DNA from 3 places in the Streptomyces sp. NPDC018964 genome. Region 1 is predicted to be linked to each of the others. Evidence: riboswitches for the same ligand, from Rfam matches in the RefSeq annotation. Region 1 holds a riboswitch; each other region holds the start of a gene.
The links. A riboswitch is a leader RNA that binds a small molecule or an ion and turns the genes downstream of it on or off. The one in region 1 is predicted to bind cyclic di-AMP.
Positions count from the first base shown of each region.

Region 2: another riboswitch for cyclic di-AMP. It lies ahead of ACH5AO_RS06290 (peptidoglycan DD-metalloendopeptidase family protein); the one in region 1 lies ahead of ACH5AO_RS31825 (transglycosylase family protein).
Region 3: another riboswitch for cyclic di-AMP. It lies ahead of ACH5AO_RS22515 (M23 family metallopeptidase); the one in region 1 lies ahead of ACH5AO_RS31825 (transglycosylase family protein).

Region 1 covers NZ_JBIRYZ010000027.1:59,178-69,286, reverse strand. The annotation lists gene ACH5AO_RS31845 (exopolyphosphatase) at 1-889, opposite strand, end outside; gene ACH5AO_RS31840 (DUF501 domain-containing protein) at 886-1,419, opposite strand; gene ACH5AO_RS31835 (septum formation initiator family protein) at 1,452-1,928, opposite strand; gene eno (phosphopyruvate hydratase) at 2,046-3,335, opposite strand; gene ACH5AO_RS31825 (transglycosylase family protein) at 3,569-4,303, opposite strand; cyclic di-AMP (ydaO/yuaA leader) riboswitch at 4,307-4,475, opposite strand; gene ACH5AO_RS31820 (transglycosylase family protein) at 4,681-5,703, opposite strand; gene ACH5AO_RS31815 (cytochrome P450) at 5,902-7,206, opposite strand; gene ACH5AO_RS31810 (nucleoside triphosphate pyrophosphohydrolase) at 7,231-8,229, opposite strand; gene ACH5AO_RS31805 (hypothetical protein) at 8,548-8,883, shown strand; gene ACH5AO_RS31800 (hypothetical protein) at 9,015-9,353, opposite strand; gene ACH5AO_RS31795 (hypothetical protein) at 9,423-9,662, opposite strand; gene ACH5AO_RS31790 (SurA N-terminal domain-containing protein) at 9,866-10,109, opposite strand, start outside.
Region 2 covers NZ_JBIRYZ010000003.1:182,637-192,745, forward strand. The annotation lists gene ACH5AO_RS06265 (TetR/AcrR family transcriptional regulator) at 1-634, opposite strand, end outside; gene ACH5AO_RS06270 (NAD(P)-dependent alcohol dehydrogenase) at 727-1,692, shown strand; gene ACH5AO_RS06275 (MBL fold metallo-hydrolase) at 1,768-2,961, opposite strand; gene ACH5AO_RS06280 (GNAT family N-acetyltransferase) at 2,995-3,492, opposite strand; gene ACH5AO_RS06285 (SGNH/GDSL hydrolase family protein) at 3,518-4,303, opposite strand; gene ACH5AO_RS06290 (peptidoglycan DD-metalloendopeptidase family protein) at 4,510-5,451, opposite strand; cyclic di-AMP (ydaO/yuaA leader) riboswitch at 5,456-5,613, opposite strand; gene ACH5AO_RS06295 (alpha-galactosidase) at 5,934-8,021, opposite strand; gene ACH5AO_RS06300 (tyrosine-protein phosphatase) at 8,193-8,990, shown strand; gene ACH5AO_RS06305 (DUF6126 family protein) at 9,010-9,138, opposite strand; gene ACH5AO_RS06310 (helix-turn-helix domain-containing protein) at 9,135-9,758, opposite strand; gene ACH5AO_RS06315 (aspartate aminotransferase family protein) at 9,834-10,109, opposite strand, start outside.
Region 3 covers NZ_JBIRYZ010000013.1:9,047-19,155, forward strand. The annotation lists gene ACH5AO_RS22490 (asparagine synthase-related protein) at 1-859, opposite strand, end outside; gene ACH5AO_RS22495 (MFS transporter) at 1,576-3,000, shown strand; gene lhgO (L-2-hydroxyglutarate oxidase) at 3,106-4,362, shown strand; gene trmB (tRNA (guanosine(46)-N7)-methyltransferase TrmB) at 4,408-5,244, shown strand; gene ACH5AO_RS22510 (PrsW family intramembrane metalloprotease) at 5,274-6,629, shown strand; gene ACH5AO_RS22515 (M23 family metallopeptidase) at 6,687-7,706, opposite strand; cyclic di-AMP (ydaO/yuaA leader) riboswitch at 7,719-7,876, opposite strand; tRNA gene ACH5AO_RS22520 (tRNA-Met) at 8,185-8,258, opposite strand; gene ACH5AO_RS22525 (dihydrofolate reductase family protein) at 8,322-9,455, opposite strand; gene ACH5AO_RS22530 (DUF3040 domain-containing protein) at 10,055-10,109, shown strand, end outside.

The sequences.
Region 1 (10,109 bases):
CCTCCTCCGCGCCGATCCGCTCCATGATCGCCAGGAGGACCAGGGCCCCTGCGCCGATCACGTCGACCCGGCCCGGGTGCATGGAGGGCACCGCCGCGCGCTCGGCGTGGGTGGAGCGCAGCAGCCACTCGGTGATCTCACGGACGCGGTCGCGGGAGACGCGGGAGTGGTGGATGGCCTCGGAGTCGTACTCGGGGAGGTCCTGGGCGATCGCCGACACGGTCGTGACCGAGCCCGCCAGGCCGACCAGGGTGTGCGCCTCGCGCAGCGGGACCGTCTCCTCGGCGTGGTCGAGGGCGGCCTCGATGTCGGCGCGCATCGCCGCGACCTGCTCCTCGGTCGGCGGGTCCGTCACGGCCCCGTCCCGCACCAGGTGCCGCTCGGTCATCCGTACGCAGCCGACGTCCACGGAGCGGGCGGCGCGGACGTGGTCGTCACCGATGACGAACTCGGTCGAGCCGCCGCCGATGTCCACGACCAGGAACGGGCGGTGCAGGTCGGTCCGGCCCGTCAGCTCCCTGGTGGCCCCGGTGAAGGAGAACTCGGCCTCCTGGTCACCGGTGATGACCTCGGGCTCCACGCCCAGGATGTCCACCACCCCGCGCACGAACTCGTCGCGGTTCTCGGCGTCACGGGAGGCGGAGGTGGCGACGAAGCGCAGGTGCTCCGCGCCGTGCTCCTTGATGGCCTCCGCGTACTCGCGGCAGGCGGCGAACGTCCGCTCCAGCGCCTCGGGCGCCAGCCGGCCCGTACGGTCGACACCCTGCCCGAGCCGTACGATCGTCATACGGCGGTCCAGGTCCGTCAGTTCGCCCGTGTCCGGGTCCACGTCGGCCACCAGCAGCCGGATGGAGTTCGTACCGCAGTCGATGGCGGCGACCCGGGTCACCGGCCGTCCTCCTTCTCGGGCAGCGTCACGCAGGCTCCCTTGCGCCACCATTCGGGCAGCATCGCCAGCGCCTCGTCGCCCAGCGGGTTGACGCCGGGTCCGGCGGCCAGCGAGTGGGCGACCAGCACGTGCAGGCACTTCACCCGGTCGGGCATGCCGCCCGCGCTGGGGAAGTTCTTGAGCTCCTCGATCTCGTCGCGGCGCCGGATGTAGTCCTCGTGCGCCGCGCGGTACGCGGCCGCCAGCTCGGGGTCGGTGGCCAGCCGCTCCGTCATCTCCTTCATCACGCCGTTCGCCTCCAGCGTCCCGATCGCGGAGTTCGCCTTCGGGCAGGTGAGGTAGTAGAGCGTCGGGAAGGGGGTGCCGTCGGGCAGCCTCGGCGCGGTCTCCACGACGTCCGGCTGTCCGCAGGGGCAGCGGTGCGCGATGGCGCGCAGCCCGCGCGGGGGCCGCCCGAGCTGCTGCTTGAAGGCCTCGACGTCCGCGTCGGTGGGCTCGGTGCGGGGGGTCGTGGGCGGGGGCGTTTCCATACCTGTCTTTCCGGGGCTTTCCATGGAGGAGGTCACTGGCCTGCGGCGTCGGCCTTGTCGACGCCGTCCCAGACGTTCGCGTACCAGGGGCGGTCGGCGGCTTCGAGATCCGTGCGGGACTGCTTCGCCGCACCCGGGTCGATGACGATGTAGCCGGTCTCGCCGGGCATGACGTAGTGCAGCCGCCTGCGGATCTCCTGCTCGGCGTACGCGTCGTCCTGCCAGCGCGCCTTCATGTCGCGCAGCCGTTCGACCCGCTGGCGGGTCTCGTCCTGCTCCTGCTGGAGGTCGGCGATGTCCGCGCGCTGGGAGACGTACTGCCGCATGGGATAGGCGAGGGCGACGATCAGGGAGCAGACCACCAGGGCGAGCAGCGCGGCCCGGCCGGTCAGCCGGGAGCGGCGTGCCTGGCGCTTGGTCTGCGAACGGTAGACCCGGGCGGCGGTCTGCTCACCGATCAGCCGGATCCTGGTCGCGGTGGAGAAACGGTCCCGGTCCTTGACCGCCATGGTTCCGCCTCTCGTTCACCGTCCTACGCGCGTACGTCCCCGCACACGGTACGGGACCGGGTGCGGGGACGTACGTACGACGCCGCCTCTTACGGGGCGACTCAGTCCTTGCTGTGCCTACTGGTTCGCAGAGCGAAACCGGGGGAAGGCCGAGCGGCCGGCGTACACCGCCGCGTCGTCGAGGATCTCCTCGATGCGCAGGAGCTGGTTGTACTTGGCGACGCGCTCGGAGCGGGCCGGGGCGCCGGTCTTGATCTGGCCGCAGTTGGTGGCGACGGCCAGGTCGGCGATGGTGACGTCCTCGGTCTCGCCGGAGCGGTGGGACATCATGCACTTGAAGCCGTTGCGCTGGGCCAGCTCGACGGCGTCCAGGGTCTCGGTCAGCGAGCCGATCTGGTTGACCTTGACCAGCAGGGCGTTGGCGGCGCCCTCCTCGATGCCGCGGGCGAGGCGCTCGGGGTTGGTGACGAACAGGTCGTCGCCGACGAGCTGGACCTTGTCACCGAGCTTGGCGGTGATGGTCTTCCAGCCCTCCCAGTCGTCCTCGAACAGCGGGTCCTCGATGGAGACGAGCGGGTACGCGTCGACGAGCTCCGCGTAGTACTCGGTCATCTCGGCCGCCGAGCGCTCCTTGCCCTCGAAGGTGTAGACGCCGTCCTTGTAGAACTCGGAGGCGGCCACGTCGAGCGCGAGGGCGATCTGCTCGCCGGGGGTGTAGCCGGCCTCCTTGATCGCCTCGAGGATGAGGTCGAGGGCCTCGCGGTTGGAGCCGAGGTTCGGGGCGAAGCCGCCCTCGTCGCCGAGGCCGGTGGCCAGGCCCTTGCCCTTCAGGACCTTCTTCAGGGTGTGGTAGACCTCGGCGCCCCAGCGCAGGGCCTCGGAGAAGGACTCCGCGCCGATCGGGGCGATCATGAACTCCTGGATGTCCACGTTGGAGTCGGCGTGCGAGCCGCCGTTCAGGATGTTCATCATCGGCACCGGCAGCAGGTGCGCGTTGGGGCCGCCCAGGTAGCGGAAGAGCGGCAGGTCGCTGGCCTCGGAGGCGGCGTGGGCGACGGCGAGCGAGACGCCGAGGATGGCGTTGGCGCCCAGCGAGCCCTTGTTGTCGGTGGCGTCCAGGTCGAACATCGCCTGGTCGATCAGGCGCTGCTCGGTGGCGTCGTAGCCGACGAGCTCCGGGCCGATCTGCTCGATGACGGCCAGGACGGCCTTCTCGACGCCCTTGCCCAGGTAACGGCCTGCATCGCCGTCACGGAGTTCGATGGCCTCGAAGGCGCCGGTGGAGGCGCCGGACGGGACGGCGGCACGACCCGTGCTGCCGTCGTCGAGGCCGACCTCGACCTCGACCGTGGGGTTGCCTCGGGAGTCCAGGATTTCCCGGGCTACGACGACGTCGATGGACGGCACGAGCATCTCCTTCTTGGATGTGACGCGGGTGGGCAGGACCCCGGAGGGTCTTGCGAGTCCGAGCCTAACCGGCTCCGGGCGATCGGCCATCCGGCCGCCCGTCCCATGGACAGAACCGAGAGTAAATTGTTTCCGAACGGAACAAAGCCGTTTCCGGAAACCCGGTCACAAAAACCCCGCCCCGGCGCGTACGGGGGAAGACGCACCGGGGCGGGGAGCAGTGGGGCAGCCGCTCACTTCAGGTGCAGCTGCTGGCCCGGGTAGATGAGGTCGGCGTCGTCGACGATGTCGTCGTTCAGCTCGAACAGCTCGGCCCAGCCGCCCTCGACGTCGTGCTCGGCGGCGATGGAGCTGAGGGTGTCGCCCTTGACGACCTTGTACTCGCCGTCGCCCTTCTCGACCTTCTGGCCGGTCGGGGTGGTGACGGTCTTCTCCTCGGCCTTCGGCTCGGCCTTCTTCTCGGCCCGCTGCTCGGTCTTCTGCTCGGCGGCCGGGCGCTCGGCGGAGCGGGAGGCCTTCCGCTCGGCCTCACGGGTCCCGGTGGAACCGGTGTCCTGGCCCTGCGAGGAGTCGTTCGAGGAGGAGCCGGCGTAGGAGGCGTTGGACAGGCCCGTGCCGCAGACCGGCCAGGCGCCCTTGCCCTGGCCCGCGAGGACCTTCTCGGCGATCTCGATCTGCTGGGCCTTGCTGGCCCGGTCGGCGGTGGAGGCGTACTGCGTGCCGCCGTACGCGGCCCAGGTGGAGGCGGAGAACTGCAGACCGCCGTAGTAACCGTTGCCGGTGTTGATGGACCAGTTGCCGCCGGACTCGCACTGGGCGACGGCGTCCCACTCGGAGGCGGTGGCGGCGGAGGCGCTGCCGGCCGCCATCAGCGGGGCGGCGACGGCGGCGGAGGTGACACCGGCGACGGCGATCGCGCGGGTGGCCTTGGACGGACGGCGGTGCTTGCCCTTGCCGGAAAACAGCATGGTGGATCCCCTCACCGACGCCTACGAGGTGAGCTGTCGGGTTCGGGCCGGTTGAGTTGCCCGGCCACGCCCCTCGCGGGACGCGGCTCCACCCCAAGCCCGATCCGGTGTCAACCACCGGAAGGGGCGCTTACCTTGGTTCCCCCGCTCCTGCCTGCGGCGCATGACGCGACGACTGTTCCCGTGCTGCCACTGGCAGGATTCGGCGTGGCGGCAGCCGGGGCCCGCGGTGGCGAGCGGTCACGACCGTAGACACGCGGTCCGCGGAATTTCAAAGACGATCAGGGCTTCTGAGACCTATCTCTCACAGCCTTTAAACCGGACATTCACCGCGAAACATGACGTCAACTGCCGCCGGACCGACGCCCCTTCGCGCATCACTTCTCGTCCGGTTCGACCCCGACCTCGAGCTCCTGGCCCGGCATGATGAGGTCCGGGTCGGCGCCGACGACCTGCTTGTTCTCGGCGTAGAGCGACCGCCATCCACCGCCCAGCTCAAGGGAGTCGGCGATGGACGAGAGACTGTCGCCGGTGCGCACGGTGTACGAACCGTCGGCGGCATCGCGGGAGGCGTCGGTGCCGCGCGAGGCATGCCGGCCGGACGATTCCGACGTACGGCCCTCCGCCTCACCCTCCTCGGCGGTGACGCCGCGGTGGCGGCCGGCGCCGGTGCCTTCGGTGTCGGTGACTTCGGAAGAGCCGGTGGTCTGCCCGGACTTGTCCGACTCGTCACTCTTGGGAGTGACCGAGGCGGAGGGGGAGGTGCCGGATCCACCGTCGGAGCCGGTGTCCGAATCCGCGCCCGAGCCGCTCGACTTGCCGGACTTGGCCGATTCGCCGGCGGCACCCTCGCCGTCCTCCGCCCCCTCGGCGCCGGTCGACGGGCCGGACGTGGCCGACGGGGAGGACGAAGCGGACGAATCACCGGAGTCCGATGATCCGGACGAGGCGGAGGAACCGGAAGAGCCGGACGCGTCCGAGGCCGGGTTCTCCGCCACACCCGTGTCGATGTCGGCCGACGCCGAGTCCTGGTCGAGACCCGCCGTCAGTCCGCAGGTGCGCCACGCGCCGACCCCCTGGTCGGCGAGGATTCTCTCGGCCACGGCTATCTGCTGGCCGCGGCTGGCCTGGTCGGGGCTGGTCGCGTAGTCCAGGCCGCCGTAGCTCTCCCAGTCGTCCTGGGTCAACTGCAGGCCGCCGTAGTAGCCGTTGCCGGTGTTCTGGCTCCACGAGCCGCCGCTCTCGCATTCGGCGACCCGGTCCCAGGTCGCACCGTCGGCCGCGCTGGCGCTGCCGGCCCCGAGGAGCGGGATCGCGATGGCGGAGCCGGTCACTCCGGCCGCGACGAGGAGAGCCGGAGCCTGACGGGGACGACGGTGCCGACCGTTTCCGGAGAGCATGCGGAAACCTTTCGCGAGACAGCAATGACCGGCGCGGCGAGTGGAACTCGATGTGCCGCACTTGATGGGTGAACGTATCCGCAGACGATCACTTGTCACAAGTTCATGCCGCGCAGATCACGTGAAGATCACAGAGTTGAGGGCGTGTCATGTTTGCGCTGGCCCGCCCGGGGGCACGGCGGACGGCGGCCCGGTCCGTCACTTCCGCGGAGGGGTGAACTCCACCGGGAGCGTGCGCAGTCCGCGCATGATGAGCCCGCCCCGCCAGCGGAGTTCGGCCGGTTCCACCGCGAGCCGCAGGTCCGGCAGACGCGTCAGCAGGGTGGCGAGCGCGGTCCGGCCCTCCAGACGGGCCAGCGGAGCGCCCAGGCAGTAGTGGATGCCGTGGCCGTACCCCAGGTGCTGGTTGTCGCGCCGGCCGAGGTCGAGCACGTCCGGGTCGGCGAACCGCTCCGGGTCCCGGTCCGCGGCGGCGAGCACGACGAGGACGGGGTCGCCGGCCGCGATGCGCTGTCCGCCGATGGCGACCGGCTCGGTGGCGAACCGCCAGGTGGCGAGTTCCACGGGGCCGTCGTACCGCAGGAGTTCCTCGACGCCGGTCTCCAGCAGCCCGTGCTCCCCGGCGGCGAGGGCCCGCTGCAGGCGGTCGCGCTGTCCGGGGTGGGTGAGCAGGGCGTAGGTGCCGTTGCCGATGAGGTTGACGGTGGTCTCGAAACCGGCGAACAGCAGGATGAACGCCATGGCGGCGGCCTCGTTCTCGGTGAGGTGCTCACCGTGGTCGGAGGCGCGGATGAGGCCGGAGATGAGGTCCTCGCCGGGGGCGGGTTCGGCGGGGAGCGCCTCGCGCTTGCGGTGGATCAGCTCGGCGAGGTAGCCGCGCATCTTCTTCACGGACCGGGCGACCCCGCCGCGCGGCCCTCCGCCGTGGCGGATCATCATGCCCGCCCAGTCCCGGAAGTCGTCCTGGTCCTCGCGCGGGACGCCGAGCAGGTCACAGATGGTGTAGATGGGGAGGGGGAAGGCGAACTCGTGGATGAGGTCGGCGGAGCCGCGGTCCGCGAACCGGTCGATGAGCCCGTCGGTGAGCTCCTGCACGCGGGGCGCGAACTCGGCGACCCGGCGCGGGGTGAACGCCTTGCTGACCAGCCGGCGCAGCCGGGTGTGGTCCGGCGGGTCGATGTTCAGCAGATGCGTCATCAGCTCCGCCTGGCGCTCCCCGGGAATACCGGTCCTGCCCCTGGCGTGCGCGGGCTCGTCGTGGTGCGCGGGGTTCTTGGACAGCCGGTTGTCGGCGAGGATCTGCTTGGCGTCGGCGTACCGGGTGACCAGCCAGGCCTCCACCCCGCTGGGCAGCCGGGTGCGGTGCACGGGGGCGTGCTCGCGCAGCCAGGCGTAGGCGGGGTACGGGTCGCTCGCGAACTCCCAGGTGAACAGTTCGGGGGCGGCAGGGGCGGCAGGGGCGGTGGCGGAGGGGGTGCGGCGGGGCTCGGCTTGCTCGGTCACCCCCCGACCGTATCCGTCCTTCCTTCACGGCCGCGTCCGCGTCTCCGCCTCCCGGATCGCGTCCCGGTAGGCCCGTGCCGCCGCGCGCAGGGCCGCCTCCGGGTCCACGCCTTCCGCCTCGGCGCGCACCGCCAGCGCCAGCAGTTCGTAGCCGGGGCCCTCGACGCGGGGCAGCGGGACGTCCAGGCCGGCCGTGCGCACCCGGGAGGCCAGCTTGGCGGCGAGGGCCAGGCCGGGCTGGCCGAGCGGGACTCCCTCGGTGACGGAGGTGCGCTGCTTCTCCACCGCCTTGGTGCGCAGCCAGTGGGCCTTGACCTCCTCGGGGGTGGTCGCGGTCTCGTCCCCGAAGACGTGCGGGTGGCGGTGGATGAGCTTGGTGACGATCGTCCCGGCCACGTCGTCGATGGAGAACGGGGCGTCGGGGTCCTCCTCGGCGATCCGGGCGTGGAAGACGACCTGGAGCAGGACGTCGCCCAGTTCCTCGCGCAGGTCCTCCCGGTCACCGTCCTCGATGGCCTCGACGAGTTCGTACGCCTCCTCGATGGCGTACTTCGCCAGGCCCTTGTGGGTCCGCCGGGACGACCACGGGCACTCGGCGCGGATCTGGTCCATGACCTGGACGAGGTCGAGCAGGCGGGCGCCGGGCAGGTCGTAGGAGGCGGGCAGCAGTTCCAGTTCGGGCATGGCGACGCGACCGGAGCCGGCCAGCCGTGCCAGTCCGTCGGTGAGGGCGGGCTCCCCTTCGCCGGTCGCCACGACGACCACCGTGCGCCCGCCCGCGCAGGCGGCGACCAGTTCCTCGGCGGTGGGAGCCGACTCGTCGACCCGTATCCCCGCCTCACGCAGGTACGGCAGCTGCGGGTGCGCGCCGTCCGCGCACAGCACGCGGTCGGCGGCGTGCAGCGTCTGCCAGGCCGGCCAGGACAGCAGGCCGGGGGCGACGCGGTGGCTGGTGGTGAGCAGGACGACGCGGCCGGGGTCGGGGGCCCGGCCGGCGGCGGTTTCGGGACTCGTGGCGTTCACCCCCCGAACGTAACGCACGGCGCCGGACGCCCCAGGAGTTGTCCACAGGGGGCGGCGCCTCACGGTGGTGCCGTCACGTCGTCCGGGGCGCTCCCGCCGCCACCTCCCGTACCCACGGCGGCCTCGCGTCGGCGCGGCTACCCTTCTCGACGTGCCCGGTGCCGTGGCGCGGGCCGAGGCCGACGACGGGTTTCCTCGACGTCTCCGGCGGGGCCTTGCGGAAGGCGGGCCGGCGGGCGCCCGGCGGTTCCCCGCGACCACCGCCCGGCTGTCCGTCCCTGTCCCTGTCCCCCACCGGATCCGGAGTCGAATCAGCTGATGGACATGTCCTCCCGGGAGATCCGCATCCCCCTCGGCGAGGCCGTCGCCGTGCTGCGGGACCTGAACGAGTTCGTCGTCTCCCTCGACCGGCTCGGATCCCGCCAGGCGTCCGGAACCACCGACGAGTACGCCGTCGGCCGGTTCGTCGCCGACTGGGACGTCGCTCGGCGACTGGCACGCGCCCGGCACGTCATCAGCGCCGCGCTGGACGCACAACTGAGCGAGGAGGACAACGCCGAGATCGACGCCTTGTGCGACCGGGGCCGCTTCTACGGTTCGGAGGCGCGGCCGGTCCCTCCCCCGAGCAGTCCGGCTGAGACCGCCGCGGGGTGATCGCGCCGACGGCGTCCGCGTGGGCGCGGTCCTCGCGGGGTGAGGGACCGCGCGCGAAAGGCCGCGCACCGTGCACGCGGTCACCAGGGCGGCCACGACCGCGGGGATCGGCCCGATCGGCCCCCTGCGGCTCAGCGCGGGAGCCGCAGCAGAAGGGCGGTCAGCTCCTCGGGGAACTCGTCCATGTGCCGCTCCGCGGTGAACCGCACGGTGCAGGCCGCCGACACCAGTTCCGTGTCCGAGTACCCGCCGTCCTCGAGCATGCCGGCGGCCATGCCGAGCGGCACGACGAAGTCGGCCTCGGCTTGTGACGACATCTCCTCGGCAAGGCCGGACTCGTCCTCGGCGAGCACCAGGTCCACGATCCGGCGGAGCACCTCCGCCACGGCCGGCAGGTCCGCCTCCCGCACGATGCCGGCCATGTCGTCGTACTCCGCGAACCCGAACCGGTTCACCCGCTGATACCCCACGCTCCCCTCATGCCCTTCCCGCCCGTGCTTTCGGTGATCCGGTCGTCCCGTTCACGATCCGCCTCTCCGTCAGCGCACCACCACACCGCGCACGGCGAGGCGTAGTTCCCGGAACAGGTCGCGCAACTCGCTCGGCATGGCGGAGGAGACGTCCGCGCCCACTTCCAGCAGAAGCCGGACGCCGGCCCGGAACTCCTTGTCGCCGACGGGCTCGTCCAGCATCCCCGCCACCTCGGTCGACGGTGTGACGATGGAGACCTCCACCTCTTCGGGGAGGCTGTCGAGGTAGCCGTCGTCCTCGGTGAGCACGAGATCCACGATGCGGCGAGCGGCTTCCCTGACAGGCTGCGCACCCGTCCCCGACGGCAAGGTCGTCCCGCCTCCTCCGAGCAGTCGACGGCCATCGGGTCGAGCCGTGGCCGGCATGTCCCCGGATGTCCACGTCCTCGACGGGTTTCCCAGGGGGCGTGTTTCACCCCGTCGGCAGCCCCCGAGTCGTCCAGGGGCGCGGGTCAGAGGGTCTGCGGCATCCCGGTCGCCGTGACGTCCCGTACCCACGGCGTCTTCGCGTCGACCCGGCTGCTCTTCTCGACGTCCCAGCTGCCATAACGCGGGTTGAGGTCGACGTCGAGTTCCTCGCTCGCCTTCGACAGCGCCTGCCAGAACTCGGGCCGGCCCGGGTCGGTGCCGAGCCGCTGGGCGAGCTTCTGGGCCTGCACCTGGAGGCGGAGGTTGGCGTCGAGGCGCCGCGGCGGA
Region 2 (10,109 bases), on a different contig from region 1:
GGAGGCCGCGCAGTGTCAGCGCGGTCGGCGGGGGCAACGGTTCGCCGGCCTTGTCGGCGCGGAACGACTGGAGCAGATAGGCCACCAGGCGCCGGGACGCCGCACCGTCATCCGGCAGGGCGGTCACCAGGGCACAGTGCGCCAACAGGACCACGACGAGGTCGGAAGGGTGGAAGTCGGCCCGTAGCGCGCCCGTCGCCTGGGCCCTGCGCACCAGGGTCGCGAGGTCCCGCTCGGCTCGCTGCCGGGACTGCGCGTGCTCCGAGGTGCTGTCCGGGAAGGCCGCGACGAACGCGGCCGGGAACCCGCGTTCCTCCCGTTGCAGAGCGCAGACCGTCTCGACCAGCTGCTGGAAGCCCCGCCATGGGTCGGGGTCGGCCAGAGCCTCGGTGAGCGCCCGCGCGCAGGTCTCCATCTGCTGCGCGAACGCGCCCCGCACCAGGGCGTCCCGGGTCGGGAAGTGCCGGTACAGCGTCGCCACGCCGACCCCGGCCCGACGGGCCACGGTCGCCATCGGGGCGTCGATCCCGCGCTCCGCGAAGACCGCGCGGGCGGCGACGAGGACGCGCTCCCGATTGCGCCGGGCGTCCGCCCGCATCCCGTCCCGGGCTGTGATCCGAGAGGATTGCGCCATCACTGTCTCTCGCTTCCGGTCCAAGTGGACGATCTCGTCCGCTTAAAAGCTTACGGTCGACGCCAGATCCCTCCGGCGGCAAAGGCGGAACGATGGACGACCGCATGATGAAGGCAGTGCTCTACGACCGCTACGGCGGCCCCGATGTGCTCTACACGGGCCGCGTGCCACGCCCCGAGCCGGCCCCCGGCGAGGTCCTTGTGCGGGTGCGCGCGTTCAGCGTCAACGGCGGCGAGCTGGCGGCCCGTGCCGGCCGCCTCCGCCTCCTGACCGGCCGGAAGTTCCCCAAGCGCGTCGGCCTGGACTTCACCGGCGAGGTCGCCGCGCCGGGTGCCGGAGTCACACGGTTCACGGCCGGCGACCGCGTATGGGGAGTTCTGGGCCGCACCTCCGGATTCGGCAGCGCCGCCGAGTACGTGACCGTACCCGCCGAGCGGATCGGCCGGCTCCCCGACGGCCTTGACCTGGTGGACGCCGCCGCACTGCCGGTGGCCACCACGGCCGTCACCGCGCTGCGGGACAAGGCCGGGCTGCGCCCCGGCGAACGACTCCTCGTCCGGGGCGCGGCGGGCGGCGTCGGCAACGCCGCCGTCCAGCTCGGACGGGCGTACGGCGCCGAGGTCACGGCCCTCGCCCGCGCCGCCAACCTCGACTTCGTGCGCGGACTCGGCGCTCGCCGGGCCGTCGACCACCGGACCGTGCGGCCGACGGAACTGGGCCGCTTCGACGTGGTCCTGGACACCGTGGGCACCGATCTGCGGGCCTTCAGGCGCCTGCTGAATCCCGGCGGACGCATGGTCACCATCGCCTTCGACCTGAACCGGCCCGTGGCGTCTCTCGGCTACCTCGCGGCCGGCACGGTCCACGGACGCGGCCGGGTGCGCTTCTTCAGCGGCAACCCCACACGGGCGGACTTCGACGACCTCGCCCGCCATGTGGTCGAGGGCAAACTGAGCCCCGCGGTGGACACGGTCTTCCCCCTGGAGGAGACAGCAGCGGCACACCAGGCGCTGGAGGCGGGCGGCGTCCGGGGCAAGTACGTGGTCAAGGTCGCGTAGGCCCCCTGTGAAGGCGCTGATCACAGCCGCTCGTCGACGGCAGCGTGGATGGCCTGGACGGTGCGGCTGATGACCTCACCGCTCACCGGCGAGGTCGAGATCCCCCTTGCTCGTCTCGCCCGCGCCCTCGGCGATCCGGGGGCGCCGCCACGGACGGGCGATCGGGCCGGAGATCGCCCGCCACCACGCCTCCACCGGCACCTTCCCCGCCGGTTCGAACGGCTCGCCCGGCCGCGGGAACGCCACCGACTGGTCCGCCTCCCCGGCCGCGTCCTTCATCCACTCCCCCGGCTCCGCCCACGCGTGCGGGGCCAGGTTGAAGGTGCCCCAGTGGATGGGCAGCAGCACGCCGGCCGCGTCGCCGCCCTGGAGGTCGAGATGGGCCCGGACGCCTTCCTCGGGCGTCATGTGGATGTCGGGCCAGAAGTCCGAGTACGCGCCGACCTGGATCATCGTGGCGTCGAACGGGCCGTGCTCGGCGCCGATGTCCCTGAAGCCCTCGAAGTAGCCGGTGTCGCCACTGTGGTAGATCCGGTGCCGCTCGCCCGCCGCCACCCAGGAGGCCCACAGGGTGTGCTGGGTGTTGCGCAGGCCCCGGCCGCAGAAGTGGCGGGCCGGGGTGGCGGTGAGGGTGAGCCCGCCGACCTTCGTCGCCTCGTGCCAGTCCAGCTCGCGCAGCCGTCCGGCGGACACGCCCCAGCGCTCCAGGTGCGCGCCGACGCCGAGGGGCACGGCGAACAGGGTGTCCGTGCCGGCCAGCGCCTTGATCGTGGGCAGGTCCAGGTGGTCGTAGTGGTCGTGGGAGATCACGACGACGTCGACCGGGCCGAGCGCGGCCAGCGGCAGCGGGACGGGGTGCAGCCGCTTGGGCCCGGCGAAGGGGAACGGCGAGCAGCGCTCACCCCACACGGGGTCGAACAGGACCCGGTGCCCGTCGATCTCCGCGAGCACGCTGGAGTGGCCCATCCAGGTCAGGCGCAGTCCGGTGGCCGGCGGGCGGGAGATGTCGGCCAGGGTGGTGGGGTGCACCGGGATGGTGCCCTTCGGGGCGCGGCGGGACCGGGAGTCCTTGTCGAGGTAGAGCTTCGCCAGGTCCCGCGTCGACCCCGACGGGCGGATCCGGGCGGTGCCGCCGGGGTTCTGGAACACGCCGTTCTTGAAGTGCGGGGATCTGCGGATGCGTGCCATGCGTTCGCCACTGGGGTCCGCGCCGAAGGCCTCGGGCCGCAGGGCGCGCAGCCCGGAGCTGTGGGATGGGGAACCGGCCACGGTACCTCCAGGTGGAGTCGGTCAGACATTCCATTATGGGCGGCCGGACCGGCTGTGCGGTGCCGGGTACGACCGGGGCGGATCGAAGGGGCGGGGCGGCCGCCGCACCATGAACACGTCCACCGGGTCCTCCGTCTCCACGGTGAACCCGTGCCGTGCGTAGAGGCGGCGGGCCGGGCTGCCCCGCAGTACGTTCAGCCGTACGACGGCGGCGTCGCGGTCGGACCGCCGCAGCAGTTCGCGCAGCACGCCCGAGCCGATGCCGGCGCCCTGGAGGTGCGGGGCCAGATAGAAGTGCTCCAGCCAGTGGGAGTCCCCGGCGGGGCGCAGCGCCACACAGCCGGCGAAGGTGCCACCCGTCTCGATCACCCAGGTGTGGGCCGGGTCGAACCCGTCGCGCAGCCGCTGCCGCACCCGCTGTGCGTCGTAGCGCCCGAGCCGTTCCAGATCGGCCCGCAGCACCACGGCGCGCAGTTCCGCCACCGCCTCGACGTCCGTCGCGGTCGCCTGCCGCAGACCCCAGTCCCCCATGATCACTACGCTACCGCGCGGGCGCTCACGCCACCGCGGCGATCCGTACCTTGATGTCGTCCGGCGACAGCGTCCCCTTGGCGATCACGTGGTCGCCGGAGGACTCCCCGCGCAGTCGGCGGCCGATCCACGGCACCAGGTACTCGCGGGCCCAGTGGACGTCGTCCCGCCGGATCTCGAGGGTGCCGCGGGGCGGCAGGGGCGGCCAGGGCTGTTCCGGGTCGGCGGGGACGTCCAGGCCGAGGGTCTGCCCGGCGCGGAGCGCGACGCGGGTGTGTCCCTCCGGCGACAGGTGCAGCCGGTCGGCGTCCCAGGCCCTGCGGTCCTGGACGCTCCTGAGGGACCACAGGTCGAGCACGGGACAGCCGTAGCGGTCGGCGACGGCCCGTACGTGCATGTTGTACGTCGCGATCTTGCCGCGCAGATGCTTCAGCAGGGGGACGCCGCGGGTGTCGAACCCGGTCGTCACCATCACTGTCCCGGATACGGCCGTGAGCGCGGCGATCGCCCGCTCGAACCGCTCGGCCACCTCGTCCGGGTCGCTGCCGGGGCGGAGGATGTCGTTGCCGCCCGCGCAGAACGAGACCAGGTCGGGGGCGAGTTCGACCGCCCTCGGAAGCTGGTCCGCCACGATCTGGTCCAGGAGTTTTCCGCGTACGGCGAGGTTGGTGTACGCGAAGTCGCCCTCGGGCCTCAGGTCCGCGAGGAGCACGGCGAACCGGTCGGCCCAGCCGACGAACGCCCCGTCGGGGCCGGGGTCGCCGACGCCCTCGGTGAAGCTGTCCCCCACCGCCACGTACGACCCGATCACTGCTCTGCTGTCACTCTTCGAATCGTCTGCCACAACCACTCATGATTCACCTTCGAATGTGACCTACGCGACCGTAAGGAAGGGTTGACGGGCGGTGAGATAAGCCACTCTCAAAATGTTGGCCAATTCAGGAATACGCCGAAGGCCGGACCCGGGGATCGGGGTCCGGCCTTCGGCGCGCGTGTCAGGAAGGTCGCCGCGGGGGGTCAGCCGATGGAGACGCCCTTGGAGCGGAGGTAGGCGATCGGGTCCACGTCCGAGCCGTAGTCCGGGGTGGTGCGGATCTCGAAGTGCAGGTGGGGGCCGGTCACGTTGCCGGTCGCGCCGGAGAGGCCGACCTGCTGGCCGCCGGTCACGGTCTGGCCGGCCGAGACGGAGAGCGAGGACAGGTGGGCGTACTGGGCGTAGTGGCCGTCGTCGAGCTTGATGACGACCTGGTTGCCGTACGCGCCGGCCCAGCCCGAGGAGACGACGGTGCCCGCGCCGACGGCCTTCAGGGAGGTGCCGGTCGGGACGGCGAAGTCGACGCCGGTGTGGTAGCCGCTGGACCACATGCTGCCGGCCACCTTGTAGGCGGTGCCGAGCCCGGCGCCGGGCACCGGGGAGCTGTAACCGGAGGTGCTCGCGGCCTGGTCGGCGTCCGTGGTCTGGGTGGAGGTCTCCGAGGAGGGCTGCTCGGCGGGCTGTTCCACCGGCTGCTCGGCGGGCTGCTCGGCCTTCTGCTCCGGGGCCTGCGGGGCCTCGGCGGAGGACGGCTCCTGCGGCGTGCTCGCGGCGGCTCCACCGTCGACCGAGAGCTTCAGACCGGGGTGGATGAGCGCCGGGTCGTCGCCGATGGCCTGACGGTTGTCCGTGTAGAGCTGCTTCCAGCCACCGTCGACGTGCTCCGTCTCGGCGATCTTGGCGAGGTAGTCGCCGGCCTTCACGGTGTACGTGCGGGCCTCGTCGCCCTTTTCGGCGACGGTCTTCTGGCCGGCGACGGAAAGGGACTGGACGGCCTTTTCGGGGGCGGTCTGCGGCGTGGCGGCGTGCGCGCCGGTGGCGCCGAGAAGCGGCAGGGCGAGTGCGGCGCCGCCGGTTCCGGCGACGGCGATGGAGCGGGTGAGGCGCTGGGTCTTGGTACGGCGGTGCTTACCCTTCGCGGGCATGTCGAATTCCTCTCCGGCGCCTGCGAGGTGAGCTGTCGGGTTCGGGCTGGAGATGCCCGGCCGCGTTGTCGCGCGGCTTCACCCCGAGCCGTTCCGGGAACCGGAACAGGCAGTGGTACCTGTGGGTCCCCCGCTCCTGCCGTGCACGGGTGGGTGTGGTTACGGGCTCCGGGCGGCGGCAGGATTGGGCGTCCGTCCGGATCGGTGGCGAACGTAAGCGACCCGGACGCGAGGGGACAAGCGCGAGGTTCACCGCGCACGCGCTTTTCCGTGATCCAAAAGGGGAATTGACGTCACCGAGCGTCAGCCGGGATTCCTTTTCCCCCGTGAATTCCCTTGTCGTTCCACGGAATTACGTGAGCATGGCGACAACGCATCGTCACGGATATGACGCTGCTCACGCACCCCTTCCCCATCTCCCTTCCTTTCGGGGCACGTTATGTCGAACCACCCTAATCGGACAGAACGCCCTAATCGTCGGATCACAGGCGCCGCAGCCGCACCACCGAGGCGTCCAGATCTCCTCGCAGACCGGTGCGCAGCCCGTGATGCAGCAGGAGGGCACCTCGGTACGTTTCGCCGGTTTCGCGGCATTCGTACGACGCCTCCGGGTCGAGGCCGCGCAGCCGGAGGGCCGGGACGGGCTCTCCGTGGTGCTGCGCCTGGAGGCAGGCGAGGACGACGGTCTCGTCGCCGAGGACGTACTGCACCGCGCTCAGCCCGCCCTCCGGAGGGCGCAGCCGGTACAGGTCACCGCGCTGGACGACGGGCCGGATCTCCTTGTAGAGCGCGACCCACTCCCGCGCCTCGGCGAGCTCCTCCCCGGTCCACCGCGCGAGGTCGCCGCCGACGCCGAGCACCCCGGCCATGGCGCTGACGAACCGGAAGCGCAGCGAGCTGACCCGCCCGTTGAGCATCGCGTTCGGACTGTCGGTGACCCAGGCGGCCATCACCCGGGCCGGGTGGATCTGGCTGAAGCCGTGCTGGATCGCGAGCCGGTCGAGCGGGTCGGTGTTGTCCGAGGTCCACACCTGGTCGGTACGGGAGAGGACCCCCAGGTCGATCCGGCCGCCGCCGCCCGAGCAGGACTCGAAGGCCACGCCCGGATGGGCCGCCCGCAGCCGGTCCAGCAGCGCGTACAGGCCGCGCACATGGTCGGTCCACAGCCGCTGCGGGTACGGGTCGTCCGGCCATCCGGCGTCGGTGGAGGAGCGGTTGAAGTCCCACTTCACGTAGTCGACGGGAGCGCTGGAGAGCAGTGCGTCGAGCCGCTCCCAGAGGTACTCCCGCACGTCGTCGCGCGCGAGGTTGAGCACGAGCTGGTTGCGGTACTCCGTGCGCCGGCGGCCCGGCTGGAACTGCACCCAGTCGGGGTGCGCGCGGTACAGGTCGCTGTCGGGGTTGACCATCTCCGGCTCGACCCAGATGCCGAACTGCATCCCGAGCCCGTGCACATGGTCGGCGAGGGGTTTCAGGCCGCCGGGGAAGCGGTCGGGGTTGGGCGTCCAGTCGCCGAGCCCGGCCCGGTCGCTCGTCCGCGCCCCGAACCAGCCGTCGTCGACCACGAACAGTTCGACGCCCATCGCGGCGGCCCGCTCCGCGAGCCCCCGCTGCCGCTCCTCCGAGATGTCGAACCCGGTGGCCTCCCAGGAGTTGAACAGCACGGGCCGGTCCCGGTCCGCGTCCGGGACGACGTACGTCCGCTGGTAGGCGTGCCAGGCGCGGCTGGCGCCGCCGAAGCCGCCGTCGCTCCACAGACCGGCGAAGACCGGCGTGACGTACGTCTCCCCCGTGTCCAGCATCAGCAGGCCGGAGTCGTCGTGTCCCGCGCCTCCGGTGATCTGCACGCGCGCGTCGGGAAGTTGGGCGACCGAGACGCGCCAGGACCCGGACCAGCCGAGGGCGCAGCCGTAGACCTCGCCGCGTTCCTCGGTCGCGTCGGTGTCGAGCGCGACCCAGGGCAGGTGCTGGTGCCCGGTGTGGCCGCGGCGGCTGCCGATGACCTTCTCGCCGTAGGTGAGCGGGGCGCGGGTCAGCCGGGACTCGGCGGCCCAGCGGCCGTGGAGCTGGGAGAGCCGCCAGTGCTCGCGCTCGGGCAGGGTCCAGGTCGCGGAGTCGGCGCGCAGGAGTTCGACCGCGGGTCCCCGGTTGTGCAGGGTCACCCAGCGTTCGACCACGTCGTCACGCATCCGGTAGTGCAGGGTCACGGTCAGCCCGCCGTCGCGGAAGCGGAGGCGGAGTTCGCCGTCGCCGGTCTCGCCGTCGTCCGTCTCGTGGCCGTCGAAGGCCCATTCGGTGCCGCGCCGTCCGTCGGCGGTGCGTACGGACAGGGCGGGCCTCGCGAAGCGGGGGCCGCCCTCGACCGGGTACTCCTCGCGTCCGTCCAGGCGGGACTCGAACGGCCAGTCGTCCGGCAGCGGGCGCGCGGCGAGGGCCTCCGCGTCGGCGAGCGCGATCCTCGGGCCCCAGTGCAGGTGCACCAGTTCGTCGCGGTCCGTGACATGGAGCGCGTAGCCGCTGGCCGGCCCCGACAGGAGCCACGTACGACCGTCTCGGGAGACCTGCGCCACCGAACCTCCAACAGACTCGAACAAGTGCGATCAGACACCAACATCATCGGGGGCACGGGGGCGTCCGGGCAATGCCTGTGGAGAACTCATTGCCCCAGGCAGGCATGTCGTATCGTCAAGTGGTGCCCGTCGGCGAGCGCCGTCGGCGGCGCCGAGTGGGAGGAGTCCTTCGTGACGCAGCAGATCCCGTCGACCGAACCCGAGCTGACCGGAGTACGCAACTTCCGCGACGTGGGCGGACTACCGACCGTCGACGGCCGACGGGTGCGGTACGGAGTGCTCTTCCGCAGCGGCCATCTCGCCCACGCGACCGCCGAGGACGCCGCCTTCCTCTCCTCGCTCGGGCTGCACACGGTCTTCGACTTCCGCAACGCGGCCGACCAGAGGCTGGAGGGGCCGGACGTCGCCCTGCCGGGCGTGCGCAACGTGAACCTGCCGCTCAGCGACCCGGCCGACGGCGCCGAGTTCTGGAAGATGGTCCGCGACGGCGATCTGGAACAGCTGCGCTCGATCCTCGCGGACGGCAAGGGCGCGGACCGGATGATCAGCTCCTACCGGCTGATCATCAAGGAGCGCACCGCCGAGCACTCCCGGGTGCTGCGCTCGCTCGCCGAGGACAGCGTCCCCGTGCTGATGCACTGCGCGGCGGGCAAGGACCGCGCGGGGCTGTCGGTGGCGGTGACGCTGCTCGCGCTGGGTGTCGAGCGCGACGCGATCCTCGAGGACTACCTCAAGTCCAACGCCAAGCACCGCCGCTACAAGGTGCAGCGCAGCGGCAGCTCCGCCTCGGCCTACTCCCCCGAGGTCATGGAGCTGCTCAGCCCGCTGTTCGACGCGCGCGAGGAGTACCTGTCGGCGGCCTTCGAGACCATCGAGGAGACCTGGGGCGGTGTGGAGCCGTACCTGGAGCAGGCGCTCGGGCTCACGCCCGAGGCCCGGGAGCGGCTGCGCGAGCGCCTGCTCGACTGAGGCGGGCCCGGGCGGGCGCCTACTTCTTCGGAGCGATCTCGAAGAGGAAGTAGATGAAGGCTGCGAAGAGGTGTCCCACCACGATGTAGATGAACAGCCGCACCCACAGGGCCCGGGGGAACTTCTCTTCCATGTCTTTGCCGGTCATGTCGCTTCTCCGTGGATCGGGCCCAGGCACAGCGCGGCCGTGGGACTCTGCAGCAGGGTATGGACGAACAGCAGCTCGACCCCGTCGGGGTCGGCGGCGGCGATGCGGTGCGGGGTCAGCGAGTCGAAGTGCGCGCTGTCGCCCGGGGCGAGCCGGTGCAGGGTGTCCCCGAGGCGCAGCCGCAGCCGCCCCTTGAGGACGTACAGCCATTCCTCGCCGGGGTGGACGCGCACGATGTCGCCCTGGGAGCCGTGCGGCACACGGACCCGCAGGGCCTGCATGCCGCGCCCGGCGGCGCCGGCCTGCCAGTACGTCCAGCCGCCCGCCGCCGTGGACTCCATGTCGGCGGCGCGCACCACGGCGTCCCGGTCGGTGCCCGACTCGCCGAGCAGCTCGGAGACCGTCGTACCGTAGGTGCGGGCGAGGGAGAGCAGCATCGGCAGCGAGGGCTGGCGCTGTCCGGTCTCCAGCCGGGAGAGGTGCGCGGGCGACAGACCCGCGTCACGGGCGGCGGCCTCCAGGGTGAGGGAGGCCCGTCGCCGCAGGGCACGCAGCTGCGGCGCGACCGCACAGAGCGCGTCGGCCGGTTCGGCCGGCGGCCCGGCCTCGAAGGAGCTCATGCCTCCATTGAGCACCGGATTTGCCCCGTGGGCAATTTTCTTGCCTGAGGGGCAAATCCTGGCGCGGCGCGGGTCTCAGCGGTCGGCGACGGCCTGTTTCACCAGCGTCCTGCCGAACTCCCACATCAGGCCGCCGTCGTGCGCGTCGTCCATCACCGCGGTGAAGGCGTCCACGAACCGGTGCACGTCCCGCTCGTCGATGACCAGCGGCGGGATCAGTTTGATCACCTCCAGATGGTCGCCGGAGACCTGGGTGAGGATGTGGTGCCGCCGCAGCAGCGGCACGACCACCATCTGCGCGAAGAGTCCCTTGCGGGCGGCCTGGAGCACGGCCCAGCGCGAGCGCAGCTT
Region 3 (10,109 bases), on a different contig from region 1:
CCAGCAGCGCCAGCGCCCCGGACGCCGGCCCGCCGGACAGGTCGGCCCCGATCCCCGGCACGGGCGTGCCCCGGGCCGCCCGCCGCTCGGCGGGCCCCATCCCGGGCACGGGCCCGGGGTCGATGCCGGCGCCGGGAACGTGCCGGGGCGCGGACAGCCGTGTCCGTACGGCCTCGACCAGCGCGTCCCGTACGGCGTCCACCGCGTGGCCGGGGTCGGCCGGCGGCGCGGCGACGGCGAGCGAGGCGACGGGTTCGTACCCGGCGATCTCGCGCGCCCCGGCGCGCAGGATCAGCGCATGCCCCGGCGGAACGCGCTTCACGCCGTCGTACGGGGTGGAGTCGTGGAGCGCGGCCGGCACGTCGGGGGCGGCGAGCAGCGCGGCGAGGTGTCCGAAGTCGAGGTTGGCCTCGATGAGGTCGGCGAGCGGCAGCGCGGCGGTCGCGTACGCCGTACCGCCCGCCCACGGGGTGTGGAAGACCGGCCGGGCCCCGGCGAGGTCGCCGCACACCGTGACCCGGCGCCCCACCTTCACCACCGCCGTGTAGCTCCCCGGCCAGGCGGTCAGGTGCCGCAGCGCGCCGCCCCGCGCGGCGAACAGCGCAACGCGCAGTTGTTCGTCGGAGGCCCCGCACGTGCCGAGGACGGCGATCCGGGTCTGCTCGTCGGCCTTGACCACCCGTACCTCGTCGGGGCGCCAGTCGCCGACCGCCCAGAGCGGGTCGGGGTCACCCCACAGCAGCTGGGATCCCACGGGGTGCACGGTCTCGCCGTCCACTCCGGTGGCGCCGGCGGAGCCGGTGGGGCCGAAACCCACGGCTCCCGCGGCGGTGCTGCTCCACCCCACCAACCACCGCATCGCCGCCTCCACGAGCTGTGGACAACCAGTGCACCGTACGAACCGGTTCCCCATGCTGCCATGAAGGAGGCGCACAGGAGGGGTGCCGGAGCCGTATGCGCTCCGTCGAACGCGCCCCGGCGGAGACACTCGCCCCGCCTCGAACAGGCGCCCGCCCCGGAGGAGTCACCGCATCGGCGCCGCGCGGCCGACGCCGCCACCACGACGTGAATGCGCCCCCGCAACGCGCCCCCTCACCCCCGACGCGCCGTCAACTACCAGGATAGAAGTGGTGATGCACCCGAAAGGGCGAGGTTGATTTTCGGCCAAATCGAAGCGGTGAGATCCGTCTCGAACACGCTCCGTACAGGCTCTGCGCACCGCTGGACGGTCGCGCGGCCCGGGAGGCGGAGCACGCCCCCCGGACCGTTCCACCGCCCGCGGGGATGAAGGCGGCGGTGTCCCCCAGCCCACTGGATCCAGTACAGCGGGCCGACCCACGCACCACCCATGGAACCGCTCCCGCGATGGCCGGAGAAGAGCGCACGCACAGGCGCACGGCCACACACCGGGAGCGCGCCGCAACTGCGCGTATCGGACCCGCACTTCAGTACGGACCACAATCCCGCCATCCGGAAGAATGCCCCTTAACGCTTGGGATGCGGCGAACTACGCTGGGTTTACGAATGCCGCGTGGTTATGCCAGCGCGGCAGCCGTCTGTGTCGAGGGGTGGCTCATGTCCAGGGAGCAACGCGGGCCGAACGAAAAGCTCGGCGCCGTCCTCGCCCTCGCGGGAATCTCCAACGCAGGCCTCGCGCGACGCGTCAACGACCTCGGCGCCCAGCGGGGACTGACGCTTCGCTACGACAAGACGTCGGTGGCGCGCTGGGTGTCGAAGGGCATGGTGCCGCAGGGTGCGGCTCCGCACCTGATCGCCGCCGCCATCGGTCAGAAGCTGGGCCGGCCCGTGCCGCTCCACGAGATCGGCCTGGCGGACGCGGACCCCGCGCCCGAGGTGGGCCTGGCCTTCCCCCGTGACGTCGGACAGGCGGTGCGCTCCGCCACGGAGCTGTACCGGCTGGACCTCGCCGGCCGCAGAGCCGGCTCCGGCGGCATCTGGCAGTCGCTCGCCGGATCGTTCGCGGTGAGCGCGTACGCGACGCCCGCCTCGCGCTGGCTGATAACCCCGGCCGACAGCTCGGTGGCACGTGAGGCGAACCCCGCCGACGGCTCCGGCGCACCGGCCAAAGTCGGCCACAGCGATGTGCGCAAACTGCGGGAGGCCGCCGAGGACGCCCGGCGCTGGGACTCCAAGTACGGCGGAGGGGACTGGCGTTCGTCGATGGTCCCCGAATGCCTGCGGGTCGAGGCGGCCCCGCTGCTGCTCGGCTCCTACTCCGACGACGTCGGCCGCTCCCTCTTCGGCGCGGCGGCCGAACTCACCCGCCTGGCGGGCTGGATGGCCTTCGACACCGGCCAGCAGGAGGCCGCCCAGCGCTACTACATCCAGGCCCTGCGCCTGGCCCGCGCGGCGGCCGACGTCCCCCTGGGCGGCTACGTGCTCGCCTCGATGTCCCTGCAGGCGACCTACCGCGGCTTCGGCGACGAGGGCGTCGACCTCGCCCAGGCCGCGCTGGAGCGCAACCGGGGCCTGGCCACCGCCCGCACCCTGAGCTTCTTCCGCCTCGTCGAGGCACGCGCGCACGCCCGCGCGGGGGACGCCCAGGCGGCCGGGGCCGCGCTGAAGTCCGCGGAGAGCTGGCTGGAGCGCTCCCGCCCCGGCGACAGCGACCCGAGCTGGCTCGGCTTCTACTCCTACGACCGTTTCGCCGCCGACGCCGCCGAGTGCTACCGCGACCTGAAGGCGCCCCGCCAGGTCCGCCGCTTCACCGAACAGGCGCTGTCCAGCCCGACGGAGGAGTTCGTGCGCTCGCACGGACTGCGGCTCGTCGTCTCGGCGGTCGCCGAACTGGAGTCGGGCAACCTGGACGCGGCCTGCGAGCAGGGCGTCCGCGCGGTGGAGGTCGCGGGCCGCATCTCGTCCGCCCGCACCACCGAGTACGTCAAGGACCTCCTGCACCGTCTGGAGCCCTACGGCGACGAACCCCGCGTGGCCGAACTGCGCGAACGCGCCCGCCCACTGCTGATGACGACGGCCTGACCCCGCCCGCACCACGGCCTGCCCCACCCCGCACCACGCCCCGCGGTCCGGCCCGAATCGCATTCCGGGGCGCCTCCCGGGTTTGAAGGCGTTGTCAGTGGCGCAGTGCACTATCGGACGCGGGAGGTGGTGCGGGTGACGACCGGGCGGTCGTACGACTGCGACGTGCTGGTGATCGGCGGCGGGATCGTCGGCCTGTCGACGGCGTACGCGCTCACGCGCGCGGCGCCGGGCACACGGGTCACGGTCCTGGAGAAGGAGCCCGGCCCCGCCCGGCACCAGACGGGCCGCAACAGCGGCGTCATCCACAGCGGCGTCTACTACCGCCCCGGCTCGCTGAAGGCCCGGTACGCGGTGTCGGGCGCCGCGGAGATGGTCGAGTTCTGCGCGAAGCACGACATCCCGCACGCCGTGACGGGCAAGCTGATCGTCGCCACGGCCCGCGAGGAGCTGCCCCGGCTGCACGCCCTGGTTCAGCGCGGCCGGGAGAACGGCATAGCGGTCCGCGAGCTGTGCGGCGCGCAGATCGCGGAGTACGAGCCGGAGGTCGACGGGCTGGCCGCCATCCACGTCGGCACCACCGGCGTCTGCGACTTCACCGCGGTCACCCGCGAGCTCGCCCGAGGCGCGCGGGAGGCGGGTGCGGAGATCCGTTACGGAGCCCGGGTGATACGCGTCGACCGCCGCCCCGACCGGGGAGTCGCCGTCCTGACGGACGGCGACGACGTCGTACGCGGCCGGGTGCTGGTGAACTGCGCGGGCCTGCACTGCGACGAGATCGCCCGCCGCACCGGCGACGAGCCCGGCGCCCGCATCGTGCCGTTCCGCGGCGAGTACTACGAGCTGGCCCGGCCGGAGCTGGTGCGCGGCCTGGTCTACCCGGTGCCCGACCCGGCGTTCCCCTTCCTCGGCGTCCACCTCACCCGGGGCGTCGACGGCGGCGTCCACGTCGGTCCCAACGCGGTACCGGCGCTGGCCCGCGAGGGCTACGACTGGCGCACGGTGCGTCCGCGCGAGCTGGGGGCGACCCTGTCCTGGCCGGGCTCCTGGCACCTGGCCCGCCGTCACTGGCGGTACGGCACCGGCGAGCTGCACCGCTCGCTGTCCAAGGAGGCCTTCACCCGCGCCGTGCGCCGCCTCCTGCCCGCCGTGCGGGAGGACGACCTGGTGCCGGCGGCGGCCGGGGTGCGGGCCCAGGCGGTGCTGCGGGACGGCACCCTGGCCGACGACTTCCTGATCCAGGAGACCGCCCGCGCGGTCCACGTGCTGAACGCCCCCTCACCGGCGGCGACGGCGTCCCTGCCGATCGGCCGCGAGGTCGCGCGGCGGGCCCTGACGGCACTGGAGGAGGCGGGACGCTGAGGGCACGGCGGCCGTTTCCCGGACCCCCGTAAAATCGACAGCACTGTGTCTGACTCCGTGAACGTTTCCGAAGCCCCGCACCCGGCGCACGCCCCCGGTGCACCGATCCGCCCTGCCCGGGCCAAGGGGGAGCCCCGGTTCCCGGACGGGCCGAAGGCCGATCCCGCCGGATCGCACTTCGAGCGGCGGATCCGGAGCTTCCAGCCGCGGCGCAGCCGGGTGACCGCCGGGCAGGCGGACGCCCTGCGGCGGCTGTGGCCCGCCTGGGGCTTCGACATCGACGGCGGCCGGCGGCTCGACCTCGCGGAGTTCTTCGGCAACGACCGCCCCGTCGTCCTGGAGATCGGCTTCGGCATGGGCGAGGCGACCGCGCGGATGGCCGCCGCCGACCCGGCCACCAACATCCTCGCCGTGGACGTCCACACCCCCGGCCAGGGCAATCTGCTCAACCTCGCCGACCGGTCGGGGCTGACCAACGTACGCGTCGGCAACGGTGACGCGATCATCCTGCTGCGCGAGATGCTCGCCCCCGGCTCCCTCGGCGGGCTGCGCGTCTACTTCCCCGACCCCTGGCCGAAGAAGCGGCACCACAAGCGGCGGCTGATCCAGCCGGAGTTCCTCGACCTCGCCGCGAGCCGCCTCGCGCCGGGCGCGGTGCTGCACTGCGCCACCGACTGGGAGCCGTACGCGGAGCAGATGCTCGAGGTGCTCACCGCGCACCCCGGCTTCGAGAACACGCGGCCGGACGGCGGTTTCGCGCCGCGTCCGGCCTTCCGGCCGCTCACCCGTTTCGAGGCACAGGGACTGGAGAAGGGTCATGTCGTGAACGACGTGCTCTTCCGCCGCGTACCACAGGACGAGCAGGCGGCGGACCGAGCCTGACACAGCCCCGCCTCGTGAGGGTCGAACCCGTGGCCATCAGTCCCCCGTACCCGACACCTCCCGGCGCCGCCCCCGGCAAAGCGACGCGGCACGCGCACTGGTGGCAGCGGCCCTGGGTGCGGTACGGCGCGCTGATCACGCTGCTCGCGCTGTCCGGGCTGGTCATCCTGGCGCTGGTGCGCGAGCAGACCGGGACGCGGGGGTTCCTGGTCGGGATCGGCCTCGCCGTGCTGCCCGTGCCGCTGCTCGTCGCCGCCTTCCGGTGGCTGGACCGGGTCGAGCCGGGACCCTGGCGGAACCTGCTGTTCTCCTTCGCCTGGGGTGCCTGCGCGGCGGCGCTGATGGCGATCGTCGCGAACAGCTTCGCCACCCGGTGGATAGCGACGGCGACCGCGGACCCGACCGGCGCCGACACCCTGGGCTCGACCGTCATAGCGCCCGTGGTGGAGGAGTCCGCGAAGGCCGCGGCCGTCCTGCTGGTGTTCCTGTTCCGCAGACGCGACTTCACCGGGATCCTCGACGGCGTGGTGATAGCCGGGGTCACCGCCACCGGCTTCGCGTTCACCGAGAACATCCTCTACCTCGGCACCGCCTTCGGAACCGACCGGCTCACCGGCGACAGCGGCATCGCCTCGGTCACCGCGGCGACCTTCTTCGTCCGCATCGTGATGTCGCCGTTCGCGCACCCCCTGTTCACCGTGCTCACCGGGATCGGCTTCGGCTTCGCCGCGCTGTCCGCGGACCGGCAGCGGGTCCGGCGCGTGCTGCTGCCGCTCGGCGGGCTGCTCCTCGCGATGGGCGTGCACGCCCTGTGGAACGGTTCCTCGACGCTCGGCCAGTACGGATTCCTCGCGGTGTACGCGGCGTTCATGGTGCCGGTGTTCGGGCTGCTGACCTGGCTGGTGGTGTGGACGCGGCAGCGGGAGCTGCGGACCGTGCGGGAGGAGCTGCCCGCGTACGTGGCCGCCGGGTGGCTCGACGCGGCGGAGCCGTTCGCGCTGGGCTCGATGCGGGCGCGGCGCGTCGCCCTGCGGTACGCGCGCCGCTGCGGCGGGAGGGCGGCGGCGCGGTCGGTCGCCGCGTACGAGGCGTACGCGACGTCGCTGGCGTTCCTGCGGCACCGGGGGCGGCTCGGGCGGGCGGGGCCGGACTTCGTCACCCGGGAACGCGAGCTGTTGCTGGAGCTGTGGCACCGGCGGGCGGTGGCCCGGCCGGCCCTGGAGCACGCGGCCCGCGCGACCGCGCCCCGGGTTCCGGTCGTCGCGGCACCGTGGGCGGGGTACGGCGGGTACGGCTGGTACGGCGGTTACGGGCATCCACCGCAGGGGCGGCCGCCGTACGGGTACCCGTACGGCACGTACGACCCGAACGCCCACCGGCCCTGACGCCGGGGGGATGCGTCGTCGGGGCTGCCGGGGTTCAGGAGGTGAGGGTCCGCTCGCTCAGACGGTGAGGCCCTTGCTCTGCAGCCAGGCCAGCGGGTCGATGCCCGAGGCGGAGCCGTCGGGGTGGACCTCCATGTGGAGGTGGGCGCCGGTGACGTTGCCGGTGGCGCCGACGCGGCCGATCACGTCGCCGGTGTTGACCTTCTGGCCGACGCTGACGTTGATGGAGGACTGGTGGGCGTACCAGATCTCAGTGCCGTCGTCGAGCGTGAGCACGGTCTTGTAGCCGTAGGAGCCGTCGTAGCCGGCGGAGGTGATCGTGCCGGTGTGGACGGCCTTGAGCAGCGTGCCCGTGGGGGCGGCGAAGTCGAGGCCGGTGTGGTGGCCGGAGGACCAGTAGGCGCCGGCCTGACCGAAGGTCGAGGAGATGGTGTACGAGGAGGTCGGCAGCGCGTACTGCTTGGCCAGCTTGGCGAGGCGCTCGGCCTCGGCCTTCTTCTCGGCCTCTTCCTCCGCCTTCTTCTTGGCGGCCTCGGCCTTGGCCTCGGCTTCCTTCTCCGCCTTGGCGGCGGCCTCGGCGGCCGCCTTCTCGGCGGCGGCGACGGCCTCCGCCTCGGCCTTGCTCTCGGCCTGGGCCTGCTGCTGCTCGACCTGCGCCATGATCCGGGTGCGCAGCGCCTCACCGGCGTCGGCGGCACCCTGCTCGGTGTCGGCGGCGGTCATGCCGAGGGTGCTGAGGGGGGTGGCCGATCCCTCGGGGGTTTCCTCGTCGGAGATGAGGGAACCCACGCTGGGGAGGTCGGGCATGGAGATCGAGACCGGCGGCTTGCCGGTCTGGGCGCTGGCCATGCCGCCGGCGCCGACGGCCGCGATGACCCCGACGCCCAGGACGGTGGAGCTGCGGGCGAGTCCCCCGCCGCGCTGCTTGGAGACGCGGTGCCGACCGCGTACGGGGCGAACGGACTCCGCGGTGGGGTTCCACTCCTCGAAGGGGCCCTCGTCGGCGCGGCCGGCGCCGTAGGCGAAGGTGTCGCTCGGCTTGAACGGGGCCTCGGGGGCAGGCGGGTTGGACGCCACGTGGGCGCGCTCCTTTCCTTCCGTCTTCGCCTACCGGGTTAGCTGACGGGTTCGGAGCGGGAAGGTCTCCTACGCGCGTATACGAGCCGTGTCTCCACGGCGGTATTCACGCGATTCACCCCATGGTGGTGGTTCCCCGGTTCCCTCGCGGGATTCGGCGCGTGCGCACGGAGCCGACTTCTGTGACGGCTGGGACGACCGCGCTGCGTTATCGAACGTTAATAGACGCAAGGGCCTGATTCCAAGCCGTTCCTCTTGATCGTTAACGATTTCCGGGTGGACTTAAGTGTCATCGGAGCCCAAAAACGGGCGAGTTGACCGCGCTTCAGACCGTCTCGCGCGGCGGACGGTTTCTGACCGTACGTCAGTTGTTATGCGCTGCGGGACGAGACGCTCACGCTGAGTGAGAGCGGGGAGCGGGGGAAGGACGGAAAACACCGAGGGCCGGAATCCTTGGATTCCGGCCCTCGGCCTTCAGTAGCGGGGACAGGATTTGAACCTGCGACCTCTGGGTTATGAGCCCAGCGAGCTACCGAGCTGCTCCACCCCGCGTCGGTGAAACCAGTGTACGCCATCCGCGGGACCCGGCGCACACCGGTTACCGACGGCCCGGTCTCAGCGGCCGAGCAGATGCCCGTTCGGCGCCTTGGCGCGGTCCTCGTGCTCCGGCAGGACGACGACGGTGGCGCCCCCGGCCGCCAGCACGCCGCTGCCGTCGGCGCCCGCCACGAACGTGTCCGGCTCGCGCCAGGCCGTGACCACCCGCCGCACCCCCGCGTCCAGGACCAGCCGGGCACAGGGCGCGGGCCGGGACGCGCGGCGGGCGCAGGGCTCCAGGCTGGAGTAGACGGTGGCGCCGGCGAGCCGGGGGTCCGCGGGGTCGACCTTGGCGAGCGCGGCCTCCTCCGCGTGCACCACCGGGTCGGTGCCCTCCCGCGAGTGGCCGCGTGCCAGCTCCGTACCGTCGGCGGCCACCACGACCGCGCCCACGCTGAACGCCGTCCGCGAGGGCGGGCACGCGGCGGCCAGCTCGCAGGCGAGGGCCAGCCAGTGGTGGTCGGCGGCGGAGGGCAGCGGGCCGGTGCCGGGGGCGGTGGGCTCGTAGCGCGTCAGGACGACGTCGCCGACCGGGCGGGTCTCGACCAGCCGCAGCCGGCCGCCCTGGTAGGAGCCGGGGCCGAAGAGGCGGGGTGCCTTCGGATCGCCGACGAACAGCGGGGCGAGGACCAGCTGGAGTTCGTCGGCCAGCCCTTCGATGAGGAGCTGGGTGTGGACCGTGCCGCCGCCCTCGACCATGAGCCGCCGCACCCCGTGCTCGGCGTGCAGGTGCTCGAGGAGCCGCCGCCAGTCGAGCTCGGCGCCGAGCGGGACGACGTCGGCGGCGAGACCGAGGGCACGGGCGCGCTCGGCGCCCCGGTCGGTCGTGTAGAGGACCTTCTCGCCGCCGGTGTGCCAGAACCGGGCCGCCGGGTCCAGGTCGCCCGAGCCGCTGACGGTGACCTTGAGCGGGTACTCGGCCCGGCCGGCGGCGAGGCGGGCGGCGCGCCGCTCGGGCGAGTTGACCAGCAGCCGGGGGTTGTCGGCGCGGATCGTGCCGGCGCCGACCAGGATGGCGTCCACGGACGCCCGTACCTCGTCGACCCGGTCGAAGTCGGCCGGGGACGACAGCAGCAGCCGTTCGGGGCCGGTGTCGTCCAGGTGGCCGTCGAGGGAGACGGCGGCGGACAGCAGGACGTACGGGTGCGGCATCGGCGTACTCCCGGGTGGAGCGGGTGCGGGAGGTCCAGTCTGCCGGTCAGGACCCGATCGGCCCCACACGAATGGCGTACCGGGTGAGTTCCGGGCGGTCCCTCGGGCCGGGTCCGGCCGGCGGATCGGCGCGGCGCCGGCCGGGGCCGCGCCGGGTACGGCGGCGTTCAGCGGGACGGTCCGCCGGAGCGGGGGCACCTCGTACCGCCTCCTCGCCGTGGGCTTCCGTGCGGGGAGCCGACGGCCCGCGGACCGGGGGCGCGGCGCGGGCCGTCCTGTCCAGCGTGTGCGTCGGGCGGGCGTGTGCGCCATCGGTGACAATCCCCATTTTCCCCCGGGACCACGGCCGGCGGGGCGGCCCGCGTACGCGGTGGCCCCCGGGCCGGATGGGGCCCGCGACGGATGGCCGCGGGTGGTGGCGGCGGGTGACGCTGGAGTCTGCCGTACCGGACGGGTGACGACGTCGCCGCAAGGGCAAACTCCCTTGTACCGGGCCGAGTTCGCGACAGGACGACGGTTCACCCTCGTACGCCCCGGCGTCGCGGAGCGATGGCCGCCGGTGGTGTCACCGGACGGCCGCCCCCTGGGAAGGAGGAGCCGTGTCCCAGTCCGACGACGAGCGTCTGGTCGACCTCGCGGCCCGTCTCGAGCACG